Regions from separate parts of the Pseudoalteromonas sp. MM1 genome, predicted to be linked through region 1. Evidence: predicted binding sites of a transcription regulator. Region 1 holds the regulator's gene; each other region holds the start of a gene.
What was found. Region 1 encodes sigma-54, which starts transcription at its own class of promoters, with help from an activator protein. Its sites were predicted from a motif close to GTTGGCACGNNNNTNGNNT; they were not measured.

Region 2: a site for sigma-54 is predicted at 1,804-1,822, ahead of fliS (flagellar export chaperone FliS). Genes of this name have one in related genera too.
Region 3: a site for sigma-54 is predicted at 1,997-2,015, ahead of QUE46_RS03315 (DUF2726 domain-containing protein). Genes of this name have one in related genera too.
Region 4: a site for sigma-54 is predicted at 1,304-1,322, ahead of QUE46_RS02585 (PspA/IM30 family protein). Genes of this name have one in related genera too.

Annotation. Positions count from the first base shown of each region.
Region 1 covers NZ_AP027922.1:3,130,737-3,133,901, reverse strand. Annotated here, with positions in the region: gene ptsN (PTS IIA-like nitrogen regulatory protein PtsN) at 1-443, opposite strand, end outside; gene hpf (ribosome hibernation promoting factor) at 448-735, opposite strand; gene QUE46_RS14110 (RNA polymerase factor sigma-54) at 763-2,262, opposite strand; gene lptB (LPS export ABC transporter ATP-binding protein) at 2,332-3,057, opposite strand; gene lptA (lipopolysaccharide transport periplasmic protein LptA) at 3,054-3,165, opposite strand, start outside.
Region 2 covers NZ_AP027922.1:2,658,186-2,661,350, reverse strand. Annotated here, with positions in the region: gene fliD (flagellar filament capping protein FliD) at 1-950, shown strand, start outside; gene QUE46_RS12135 (hypothetical protein) at 1,057-1,353, opposite strand; gene fliS (flagellar export chaperone FliS) at 1,358-1,759, opposite strand; gene QUE46_RS12125 (sigma-54-dependent Fis family transcriptional regulator) at 2,118-3,165, shown strand, end outside.
Region 3 covers NZ_AP027922.1:739,582-742,746, forward strand. Annotated here, with positions in the region: gene QUE46_RS03305 (regulatory signaling modulator protein AmpE) at 1-536, opposite strand, end outside; gene mtnN (5'-methylthioadenosine/S-adenosylhomocysteine nucleosidase) at 537-1,244, opposite strand; gene QUE46_RS03315 (DUF2726 domain-containing protein) at 1,364-1,957, opposite strand; gene folE2 (GTP cyclohydrolase FolE2) at 2,073-2,993, opposite strand.
Region 4 covers NZ_AP027922.1:589,343-592,507, reverse strand. Annotated here, with positions in the region: gene QUE46_RS02595 (hypothetical protein) at 19-345, opposite strand; gene QUE46_RS02590 (PspC domain-containing protein) at 355-561, opposite strand; gene QUE46_RS02585 (PspA/IM30 family protein) at 572-1,264, opposite strand; gene dusA (tRNA dihydrouridine(20/20a) synthase DusA) at 1,507-2,496, opposite strand; gene QUE46_RS02575 (MarC family protein) at 2,579-3,165, opposite strand, start outside.

The DNA.
Region 1 (3,165 bases):
TCAACAATAACTTGATACAGCTCTGCATCGGTTTTAGCACTACGCAGCTGTTTACAAAATTCTTTATTGTTCAGTTTATCAGCTATGGTTGCCAGAGTCTTTAGATGCTGTTGGTTATCACCATCTGGTACGATGAGTGCAACAAAAATATCAACAGGGCAGTTATCAATAGCATCAAAGTTAACAGGTGTGTCGCTAACAAGTACTAAAGCCAGCGGCTCTTCAACCCCAGCCATTCTACCGTGCGGAATGGCGATACCTCGGCCTATGCCCGTACTGCCTAGTTTTTCTCTGCTTGCCAGTGCATTAAGAATATCTTGTTGTGGTAAATAAGGAAGCTTTTCATGAGCCAGCTCACTGATAAACTCTAAAATTCTTTTTTTACTACTAAAAAGGACCGCAGCTTTGCTGCAGTCCTGGCATACTAATGTACTTAATTTCATAATATTAGTGTCTAGCAAGCTTCTCTTTATGTTTTATGACTTGACGATCGAGCTTGTCAATCAACGAGTCTATAGCGGCATACATATCTTGGTGCTCTGTTGAGGCAAATAAATCTGCGCCACTTACATGAATAGTCGCTTCTGCTTTTTGGTTGAGTTTTTCTACATCGAGAATGACATGCACATTACTAATATGATCTGAGTGCCTTTCTAGCTTTGCAAATTTATTATTTACATAGTCTCTAAGTGAATCAGTTACTTCTACGTGACGACCAGTTAGGTTTAGTTGCATAAGCATTTCCTCTTTGTTTTTTACGTCTTATATCAAACTCTTTCTCTGATTTGACGGTGGAATAGCTAGCGATTCACGGTATTTTGCTATTGTGCGTCTAGCTACTTTAATTCCTTGCTCTGCTAATATATCCGCAATTTTACTATCACTCAATGGTTTAGCAGAGTTTTCCGCGGCAATTAGCTTTTTAATTAGGGCACGTATTGCGGTTGACGAACACTCGCCGCCATTTTCAGTGCTTACGTGGCTTGAGAAAAAATACTTAAGCTCAAAAATACCACGTGGCGTATGCATATATTTTTGCGTAGTTACACGCGAAATTGTCGATTCATGCATTTCTACCATTTCAGCAACATCGTTTAAAACCATCGGCTTCATGGCTTCAGGGCCATGTTCAAAAAATGCTTGTTGCTGTTTTACAATACAATTAGTTACTTTTAGCAGCGTGTCGTTTCTGCTTTCAAGGCTTTTAATAAACCATTTAGCTTCTTGTAAGTGAGAGCGAATAAATTGGCTATCACCGCTTGATTTTACGGTACGTGACATAGCCGCGTACTGACTATTCACGCGTATTTTTGGCATGCTATCTGGGTTTAGTTCTACCACCCAGCGGCCTTTTATTTTTTTTACCGACACATCCGGTATTACATACTCAGACTCTTCCCTTACTATTGTGTCTGCAGGTTTTGGGTTGAGGGTATGTATGAGGGTCATAACCTCTTTAAGCTCGTCTTCTTTAAGCTTAGTCTTTTTCATTAATGTACGATAGTCGCGTGCCGCTAATAGATCAATGTGATCGGTTAAGATCATTTTAGTTTGTTCTATAAAAGGGGTGTCTTTATCAAACTGGTTTAGCTGAATACACAAGCACTCTTGCAAACTGCGCGCGGCTATACCGACAGGGTCAAATAACTGAATACGCTTTAAAACGGCTTCTATTTCATCAAGTTCAACTTCAACTTCGTCATCGTTTTCTTGGTTGAAGCTTTCTAAAATTTCTTCGCAACTTAGCGTTAAAATACCCGAGTCATCGACAGCTTCTACAATGGCTATAGCAATTGCTTCGTCAGTTGGGCTAAAAGGAGTAAGCTGAAGCTGCCACATTAAATACTCATGTAGTGTTTCAGTAGAGGCGCCCTGATAAATAGACTCATCTTCTGGCATTGGGCCTGAGGATGCAGCTGGGGCTGCGCTCATGTACTCATCCCAAGTTACATCCATTGCCATATCATCGCTAACGGTGTCTTTATTTAAAGCTTCGCCACTGTCTTGCTCGTACTCGCTGGTTGTATCGTCAGAAGATGCGCTTACGGTTATATCATCCGCATCAGCTTTTTGCTCATTTTTTCCAGCCGACTCTTCCGTGTAATCCTGTTCTTCTACTTCCAATAGCGGGTTGCTATCAAGTGCTTCTTGTATTTCTTGCTGGAGATCCAATGTACTGAGCTGCAGCAAGCGAATCGCTTGTTGCAATTGTGGAGTCATTGTAAGTTGCTGGCCCATGCGCAGCTGTAATGATTGCCTCATGTATCTCTAACAATCCTTTTATGTTGTTATAATTAATATTAGCAGATGCTTGTAGGTGTGGCTTAAATGTTACAGCCTAAATTGCTCGCCTAAATAAACATCGCGTACAGTTTTGTCATTTAATACGTGTTCTGGAGTGCCAGATGCAATTAGCTCCCCATGAGAAACAATGTAGGCTTTTTCACAAACATCAAGGGTTTCTCTTACATTGTGATCGGTAATTAATACGCCAATGCCACGGTTTTTAAGATGTTCAATTATTTTCTTTATATCTAACACTGAAATCGGATCAACACCAGCAAAAGGCTCATCCAATAAAATAAATTTTGGGTTTGCAGCCAGTGCTCTGGCAATCTCTACACGGCGGCGTTCGCCGCCAGAAAGCGCCATACCTTGGCTATCACGAATGTGCTGAATACTAAATTCATCAAGTAAGTTATTGAGCGTTTCTTCTCGCGCGGCTTTATTTAGCTCTTTACGCGTTTCTAAAATAGCCATTAGGTTTTGATAAACTGTTAGCTTTCTAAATATTGATGACTCTTGTGGTAAATAGCCTATGCCTAAGCGAGCACGGCTATGCATAGGCAATAACGTAATATCGTTATCATCAATAGATATTTTACCTTTGTCGCTTGGTACTAACCCTACAATCATGTAAAAGGTAGTGGTTTTACCTGCGCCATTAGGCCCCAATAAGCCAACAATGCTACCGGCTTCTACCTCAAGGCCTACATTTTTTACAACTTGGCGGCCTTTATAGCTTTTTGCTAATAGTTCTGCTTTTAAGGTGCTCATGGTTGACCTTCGTTACCTGTTTTTTCTTTAATTTTTGCTTCTACTGGCACTAATATTGTGTGGACACGATCCGTTGAGTTTTCGTCTTTTTCTGCGCTAATAAGCTGC
Region 2 (3,165 bases), 470 kb from region 1:
GCAGTGATAACGACAGCATAAACGCAACAATAATTACCGATGATACCGGCCAACATTTAGTACTTTCTGCCAAAAATAGCGGCCTTGAGAACGAGATTAAAGTAGAGGTAACCGATACTGATGGTAATAACACCGACACTAATGGATTGTCTCGTTTAGCCTTTGATTCTGCTGGTGTTCAAAACGCCTCTGAAATTATTGCTGCAACCGATGCATCAATTACTATCGATGGCTCGCTCACAGTAAGCAGCTCTTCAAATACCTTTACCGATGTAATAGATGGCATAACAATTACGGCAAAAAAAGCACAGGATGCTGATGACGATTTAAGTAAAATTTCGATTACAGAAAATAACAACAACATAAAAACAGGATTAAACAATTTTATTTCTAGTTATAACGAATTACTTGAGCTGAGTAACAACTTAGGCGCTTCGAGTGAAGATGGGGCGGGTGTAATGGCCGGTGATTCGTTACTACGCGGTGTAATGTCTAAATTGCGAGAGCAGATTACCGACTCAGTAGATTTAGGCAATGGCAACTCATTATCACTTTCACAGTTAGGTGTTGAAGCCGATCGTTATGGAGTATTGACGCTTAATACCGAGACTTTGAATGAAAAAATTGATGAAGATGTCGACTTAGTACAGCAGTTTTTTGTAGGCAGTGACGATGACGAGGGTGGCTTTGCCCAATCGTTTGATGAGTTAATGAGTTTTTATACCGACTCTGACGGCATTATCCAAAACCGTATCGACAGTAAAACAAACCAATTAGAAGATATTGATGAGCAGCGTGAAAGCCTGACAAGTAAAATGGAATCGTTATCTTCTCGATTATATGCTCAATACAACGCCATGGATTTATTGGTAGCGAGCTTAAACTCTACAAGTAGTTACGTGCAAGCGCAGCTTGAAAATATGCCTGGTGTGGTGAGTAATAATTCTTAATTTTCCATATTAATTATGAACATAAAAAAACCGTTTAAAAACGGTTTTTTTATGTCTAAATATTACCTTTAAGGTGCTTAGTAAGTTTAAAAGCTGCTAGAGGTAGCTAAACCGATTTATAAGCCGAGATTGCTTTACCTGTTTTTTTTTGCTTAATTATGGCTTTAGATGATTCATTTTTTACAGCATTTGCTTGTTTGCTAATGTTGTTGATATTGGCTTGCACAACCATAAGTTGCTCGGCGGTAGGCGGGTTATCGCTTTCGCACCAGCGCTTAAGCTCACTATTTAAAGTATCCATAATAGGAGTGGCTTCATCAGCTTCATTGCTTTGCACTAATACTTCAATTTTGCTGAGCAATTGATTAATATGCTCAGCTTTGCTTGTTTCTTTTAAAGCCATAAGCTTATACCGCAGGAGTACGCTGATCGACAGGAATGCTATCCCAACCTTCTTTTATTTCTTTAATAATGCCAGCTACTTCAGAAATAATCTCAATGTCATTGTCAACATTTGCTTGCACCAAGCGCCTTTGGCAGTAGTCATAAAGCGCTAATAAATTATTTGATATACTCGGGTCTTGTTCCACTTCTAAATTAAGCGCGTCTTGTAATGCACCCAAGAGTAAAATACAGGCAGAGATGTTTTCGCCTTTTTTTTCTATTTCTTTGCGCTCAATAAACCCTTTAGTAGCAGCTAAGCGGCCAATTATGTTACTAAAAATAAGGTTAATTTGCTCATAGGGTGCCATTTCTGCAATGTTGCTGGCACGCACTTGAGAATATTTTTTTAATGAAACATGAGCCATGGAAAAGTCCTAAATAAATATGTGAAATCGTCTATACGAAACAAAAGCAATATTAATGCCAAGCATATTGCGTTTATTTAGTTATCGGCATCGTTGCTTTCAACTTAAGTTAATTATAGTTTATATTTTTGACTAAAGTAATTTTATGCACTAAGTAAAAAACAATGCATGGCATTAGCTTTAAGTATTAAATAACAAAACAATACTTAAGTTTTAATCATTAAGTATTATTGTTTTTAACGTACTGTCTGTTTTTTGGCGTTTATGTCAAAAAACCGCCGCTATTACTTGCATCCATTCAGATCTCGCTTACAATTTAGCTAATATAATAAATTAGTGAAATTATGGCTCGCTAACTATGATCTTGATTTTAGATAATAATAATAACCGTGCAATAGGATTGAATGCATCGCTTACCTTTATTGGGGAAGCTGTGCAGTTGCTTGATGAAAATGGCTTTGAAGAAGTATGCAGTAAGTATCAACAGCAAGAATGCATTGTTATATTAGGTGCATTGCAAAGCTTAGATCATGAAAGCTTAATCAAGCGCTACCCAACCCTGCCTTTTTTACTGATTGGTGAAACACTCAAGCCATTATTAAGTATTGCAAATGTGGTAGGACTAATTTGTGAGCCGTTTAATCACGAAGTAACTACACAGCTTTTACACGACTGCCAACAGTACCAACGTATGTTGCCTGGTAGTCACAAGCAGCATAAATCACACAAAACATTTGATGGTTTAGTAGGGGAAACAGACGCGGTTAAAAACGTACGCTTTTTAATTGAGCAAGTGGCTAAAACCGATGCAAACGTGCTTATTTTAGGTGAATCGGGTACGGGTAAAGAGGTAGTTGCGCGTAATGTACATTTATTGTCTAAACGCAATACTGGGCCATTTGTACCAGTAAACTGTGGTGCCATTCCAGGAGAGCTTCTTGAAAGCGAGTTATTCGGCCATGAAAAAGGGGCGTTTACCGGCGCTATTTCTGCACGTAAAGGGCGGTTTGAATTAGCGCAAGGCGGTACGCTGTTTTTAGATGAAATTGGTGATATGCCACTGCAAATGCAAGTTAAGCTACTTCGCGTATTACAAGAGCGCAGCTACGAGCGTGTAGGCGGCACTAAAGCGATTCAAGCAGATGTACGAGTGATTGCAGCTACCCACCGTAACCTTGAGGAAATGATTGAAAAGGGCAGCTTTAGGGAAGATTTATATTACCGTTTAAATGTGTTTCCTATTGAAAACCCGTCTCTTAATGAGCGTGCTGACGACATACCTTTATTACTTAAAGAGTTAATGCGCCGTGTGAATGAGCAAAGTGGTACGTCGGCTAAATTTACAGAGCGCGCGGTTGAGAGCCTCAAAGAACATGCTTGGCCTGGTAATATCCGAGAGCTTGCTA
Region 3 (3,165 bases), 1.3 Mb from region 1:
AGCCGATACGCTAAGGCGGCAATTGGCCCAAGTAATAAAAATATAAATATAACGGTAAAGTAATTGCGAGCAGTTCGTAAAATTAAGCTTTCAATTAAGGCTTTAATTATACCTGGCGCTGAGAGCTTGTTTACTTCTCTGGCAAGCAATGGCTTTACGAGCTCTCGCGCGGTAGATTTTTGGTTTTGTTTTACTAACTTTGCAACACGTAGTGCTTTTTTTTCAATTGCTGTGCTTTCAAGGCACAAATATAAAATAAGACCTGCGAGCAGCTCAGGATAAAAGGCAAATTCAAGCAGTAACACAATAATAATAAGAATAACGCTTAAAACTAGCGAACTGGCAAGAGTGGCGGCTAAATAAAGGTAGCTTTTAGGTTCACTTGGTTTATAAACCCGTTTTCCTATCGCACTAAAAACAGCGGTTAATACTGTATTTGGGTGATACCAGTTTTTTAACGGAAAAAAGCGCTCAGCAATGAGCGCTACAAAAAAGGCAATAAAGTCCAAATGGTTTTGAACAATATTGCTTAGCATTTACAGCGTAACTTTTGTTAGTTTTTCCAATAATGCAACAACCATTTTAGATGAGTTGATTGATGCCGTTTCTAGGTATTCTTCAAATGATTGCGGTGACTCTTTACCGGCAATATCAGACATAGAACGAATAACCACAAATGGGGTATTTAGTGCATAACACGTTTGTGCAATAGATGCGCCTTCCATCTCTACCGCAAGCATTGTAGGGAAGTCACTGCGTGCTTTATCTATACGTACTGGGTCACACATAAATGAATCACCCGTACAAATTAAACCGACTAAGGTTTTTACTTCGCTGATTTGGGCAATAGTTTGCTCGGCAGCTTCAACAAGTTTTGGGTGTGCGGCAAAGCCTGCAGGCATTTGTGGAACTTGGCCAATTTCGTAACCAAAAGCAGTTACATCTACATCGTGATGACGTACTTCTGAAGAAATAACCACATCGCCAACACTCAATGAGGGATCAAAACCACCGGCAGAGCCTGTGTTAATAACGCAATCAGGATTAAAGTTATCAATTAATAACGTAGTTGCAATAGTTGATGCCACTTTACCAATACCCGATTGTACAAGCGTTACAGTATTACCTGCTAATTCGCCGGTGTAAAAAGTAAACCCTGCTTTAGTTAGCACTTGTGGGTTTTGCATTGCTTCACGTAAAATTTTAACTTCTGGCTCCATTGCGCCAATAATACCAACATTCATAGTGTTTGATTCCTGAGTTTGAATACGTAGATTATACGTGAAGTTAGCAATAAAAAACAAAAAAGCGAGCTGTTTTACGGCTCGCTTTAAATACTTTTAGGAGAGTATTTAATTCTATTTTAAATTTCGGCTAACGCAGTGGTTTGTGCTTTAGCTTGAGAAGGTGACAATACCGCAGGTTTGCTTACGCGATTACGAGTAGGGCGAGGAGACTGCACGGCAGGCTTGCCTATTTTAAACATAATTGCATCGCGTACCTCAGAAGGGCGGTAGCCTGATTTTACTTTCATACGAATATGTGGAATGCCAGCTGACTCTAAAGCACCGTTTACAAACCAGTCGCGCTGCGCTTTGTGACCATCTTTATTTGCGTTGTTAACTAAATCGACTGCAGCCACTATCGTCATTTTTTCTTTATCAACCAGCACAAAATCGAGTTGCTTATTTTTAGCTTTAGCTAAAGCAGCACGTTTTGATTTAGCAGAGAGCCCTTGCTTACAGTCGATTACATCGATGAGTTTGACGCGGCTCACAATTTTATATTGATCGCCTACCGCACGCTCTAAAAGATTTAAAAATGCACCCTCAACCTGTGTAAATACGGTTTGTTTGCGGGTAAAAGGATAGGGATTGCCGCCATTATCACTAAATTTTGACGCAACCACAGAGGCCCCAACCACTAATACTAAAATTGATAATAAAGCGAATTCCATACGGTAACTCCATAACAACAAATTGACACTGCTCATGTAAAGCAATTTACGTGCCTAAAAGGTTTGTGTTATGCGTTAATTACCGTATATGTTTAGTATTAATGTAATGCGGCTGTTAGGCTTTGTAGCCACCCTCAATACCTTTGACGGCAATAGCAACAGCATCGTGAGCATGCAATGACTCGTAATGATTGATTTGTAGCCAGTAATCACTAAAGTTATCGTTTTCAAGAACTGCTTTAATTTTACGTGCTGCATCTTCACAAAACATCAAATTTTGACCGTTAAGGCGGGCAAATTCTTGCTCATCTTCACGTTTTACTGCCGCTTGTACAGGTGTTTTTAGCTCAGCTTCTAATGTATCAATTAAATTGACTACATCAAATTCACTAATCGTGTTATCTAGCTTTACTTTAACGTTGGCAATTGAACGCTGTGAGTGAGGCGTTGCCACAATACCCTGCGTTGTGCCTAGCCATGCTAAAACGTCTTTTTGATTAAGTGTTTCTTGGTTAAATTTTTCGCTAAACGCATTTTGAATGAGTTGGCGAGCAAGTGCTGCAGAGCACGGGCAAGTAGATGAATAAGTTACATCAACACTTAGCTCGTAGCTAATTACGCTATTTTCAATTGTGCTGGTTAGGGTAATTGGGTAGCTTTTCCAACCTGCTTTACCACTTAATAACGACTTACGACGCAGTGGTAACTCAAATTTAAATTCTATTTGGGCTTTGTCACTTAACCCTTTATGGCTGGTAATAAAAGTATCGAGTGCTTGAGCTAAAGTGTGTGGGTTAACTTGTTGCTCTGTTGAGAGTAAATCAAGCGCCAAAAATAGACGCGACATATGAATGCCTTTAGCGTCTTCTTTATGCAAATTAACAAAGGCACGCGCTTTTGCATTAACGGTAACGGGAGCTAAATCTTTCGATTCAAAAATAAATGGCAGTTCTATTTCGCCCATACCAACCCAGTCTAACTTACCTGTTTGTAAGGCGGGAGCCGTATCAGCTATATCGGGCATATTGGTTTGCATGTGCGCTACTCGTTATTGGTCATAATAAAGCGCAGCATTTTACACTAAATAATTTATTGCTGAAATGATGAGTTTAACAAGTAGGCAAAAGTAAACATGAAAATTTTCTGTTTTTGTCGCACAAGATGAATATAGCTAATAGAAAAATGCTAAGATCTGCTGCAAAATGCGT
Region 4 (3,165 bases), 1.1 Mb from region 1:
AGTCAGTTAAATTAAGGCTTAAGAGGTTACTTTTTTGTTATCGAGCACCAACCAGCACAGTACAGCCACAAATAACAATGGCCATGCAATCATAACTGAGCCAAATAACAGTGCCAAAATGGTCCCTACCAGCGCAACAATTCCTGCGCCTATTAACCCCATTGTCACTAAAGCCACTACGGCTACAACGGCAATAATAGCAACTAATACGCCAGCCAGCTCTAACCCTACCCAGCTCATATCTGCAATCCACAACGGAAACTGCCATGAATCAAAATGTATTAGCGACACCGCATCAGTAAAAAGTAACACATAGATGAGAACACATATTGCTAAGGCTTTCATACCCTTCTCCTAATACCCACGCTCTTCAAGGCAGCAATGTGCAATTAAATAAGCAAGCGCCACCGCAAACGGAAAACTGATAAATAATAAAATAGTCACTAAGCGCGTTGACCACACTGGAAAATCAAGGCGGTGCGCAAGGCCGCTACATACACCCGATATTTTTTTATTAAGTGAATCTTTGTACCAACCACGCTTTGTTTTAAAGTTATTCATTTCCAACTCCTTAAGCGCTTGGCGCTGTTGTATTAATATCATTGTGCTTAGCACTCGCTTTTAAACGAGCGAGCTCTGCATCAATTTTTTCGTTTTTGACTAAAGACTCAATTTGCTCAGCAGTTGATTGCGCTGTATTAGTTAGCTCATAAGCATCAACCTGTGCTTCTATGCCTTCCACTTTTTGTTCTATCATTTCAAAGCGAGACAGGGCATTAGCAACTTTGTCGCTGTGTAATTGCATATTCACTTTTTCACGTGCAACAACAATATCGTGACGTTTCATTAATTGAGCTTGCTTGGCTTTAGCTTGCGCCATTTTTTGCTGTAAACGCTCACAATCTGCCGTCATTTTCTCTATCGACGCTTTAAGAGCACCTAATTGCGTATTTTTTTGTGCAATTTGCTCATCTACTCGCTGTTTTTCTACTAACGCAGACTTGGCTAAATCATCACGGTTTTTAGCTACTGCAAGCTCTGCTTTTGTTTGCCACAAAGTTAAGTCTTTTTGTTTTTGTGCAATTTGGCGCTTAAGCGTTTTTTCTTCGCACAGCAATGTAGCAGCCGTACTTCTGCACTCGTTAAGTGCCTCTTGCATTTCGCTTAGCATAAGACTGAGGAGTTTTTCTGGGTCTTCGGCTTTATCCAGCATGGCCGCAATATTAGATTTGATAACGTCATTTACGCGATTAAATACACTCATTGTTTTGTCCTGTTGTTTTAATTAATAACAACAAGAAGATTCCAAGAGTTATGCCAAGTAACAGAAAATAAAATATTAAGCTTTAAAAACAGTAGGTTAAATTTAAGTAGGCATCATTTTAAGTGACCAGAAGCTGAACATAAAAAAGTATAATTAACTAATATTTTGTTCTTTTGACTAAATTTTAGGATCAAAAAAAGCCACTAAAAGTGGCTTAATTTAAAAATTTATACGGCTTAAATTTATTCGGGTACAAAGCTCAAGGCTTTATCCATAACCGACAAATCAGCCTGTTTCCCGTGGCCATTTTCTGAAAGGTGTCGTCTAAACCCACGCGCCCCAGGCTGGCCTTGAAAAATACCCAACATATGGCGTGCTATATGCCAAAAATTAGCACCTAAACGCATCTCTTCTTCTATGTAATCATACATAGCGCGCACCACATCGTGACGAGTCTGGGTATTAGCCACCTCACCGTAAATTTTTTCATCCACTTCATTAAGCATAAATGGATTGCTATACGCTTCGCGACCAATCATAACGCCGTCTATATGCGCTAAATGCGCAAGGCTCTCTTCAATTGTTTTAACGCCGCCGTTAATGCTTAAATCGAGCTGTGGGTAGTCTTTTTTTAGTTGATAAACACGTGGGTAATCAAGAGGTGGTACTTCACGGTTTTCTTTAGGGCTTAGGCCATTTAGCCACGCTTTACGGGCATGAATAATAAAATCATCACAGCCAACTTTGTGGCTAGCTTCAATTAGCGCACATAAAAACTCATACGAGTCTTGCTCATCAATACCAATGCGCGTTTTTACGGTAACCGGAATACTTACTTCACTCTTCATTGCCGCAACGCACTGCGCAACTAGCTCAGGCTCTGCCATAAGGCATGCACCAAAACGCCCGTTTTGCACTCTATCTGATGGGCAGCCAACATTTAAGTTAATCTCATCGTAACCGCGCTCACCGGCAAGCTTAGCGCATTTTGCAAGCGCCTCGGGATCAGAGCCTCCAAGCTGTAAAGCAACCGGCCCCTCGTGCTGATTAAAGTGTAGGTAATCGCCGCGACCAAATAAAATCGCCCCCGTGGTGATCATCTCAGTGTATAAAACAGCATGCTTACTCATTTTACGATGAAAAGTGCGGCAATGGCGATCAGTCCAATCAAGCATGGGGGCAACTGAAAAGCGTCTGTTTAACGTTCGATTATCTAATGTGCGTTCTTGCAAAGTAAAAGCCTCGGGGATTATAAGGAAAATGCGCCCATAAAAAGGCGCTGTATTTTACACAAAAGCCTAATTAGCATCAATGTTAGCCGTGTATTTGCAAACCAAAATAATGAGCTATACCGTTTAGAATATTAGTTACGGCAACAGAGCTTAAAATAAGTCCCATTATCCGGCTTATGATACTCGCTCCGCTATCACCTATTAGTTTGTGTACTTGTGTAGCGAGCAATAGCAATACCAACACAACAGCAAGCACTATTAACATCATAGATGAGGTCATAACTTGTTCTACCCAGGTATACTCCTCGTTGCGGGTCATTAACACCGCCCCTAGCATGGCACCAGGGCTTGCTATAGAGGGAATTGCTAGCGGAAAAATAGCCGTTTCTGTGCTGTCGCGTACACTTTTAATTTCAGACTCTGGTTTACTTTCACCAAAAATCATTGAAAGCGCAAAAATAAGTAATACAATCCCGCCAGCTATTTGGAACGCCGACAGCGGTATTTCAATAGCATTTAGTAGCTGCTCACCGGCTATAACAAAAAATAGTAAAACCACAGCGGATACACCCACCGCTTTAAAAATTACTTTTCGTTTAAACTTTTCATCTTCCCCACGTGTCACAGCAATAAATACAGGCACTGTGCCTATAGGGTCTATCACCGCAA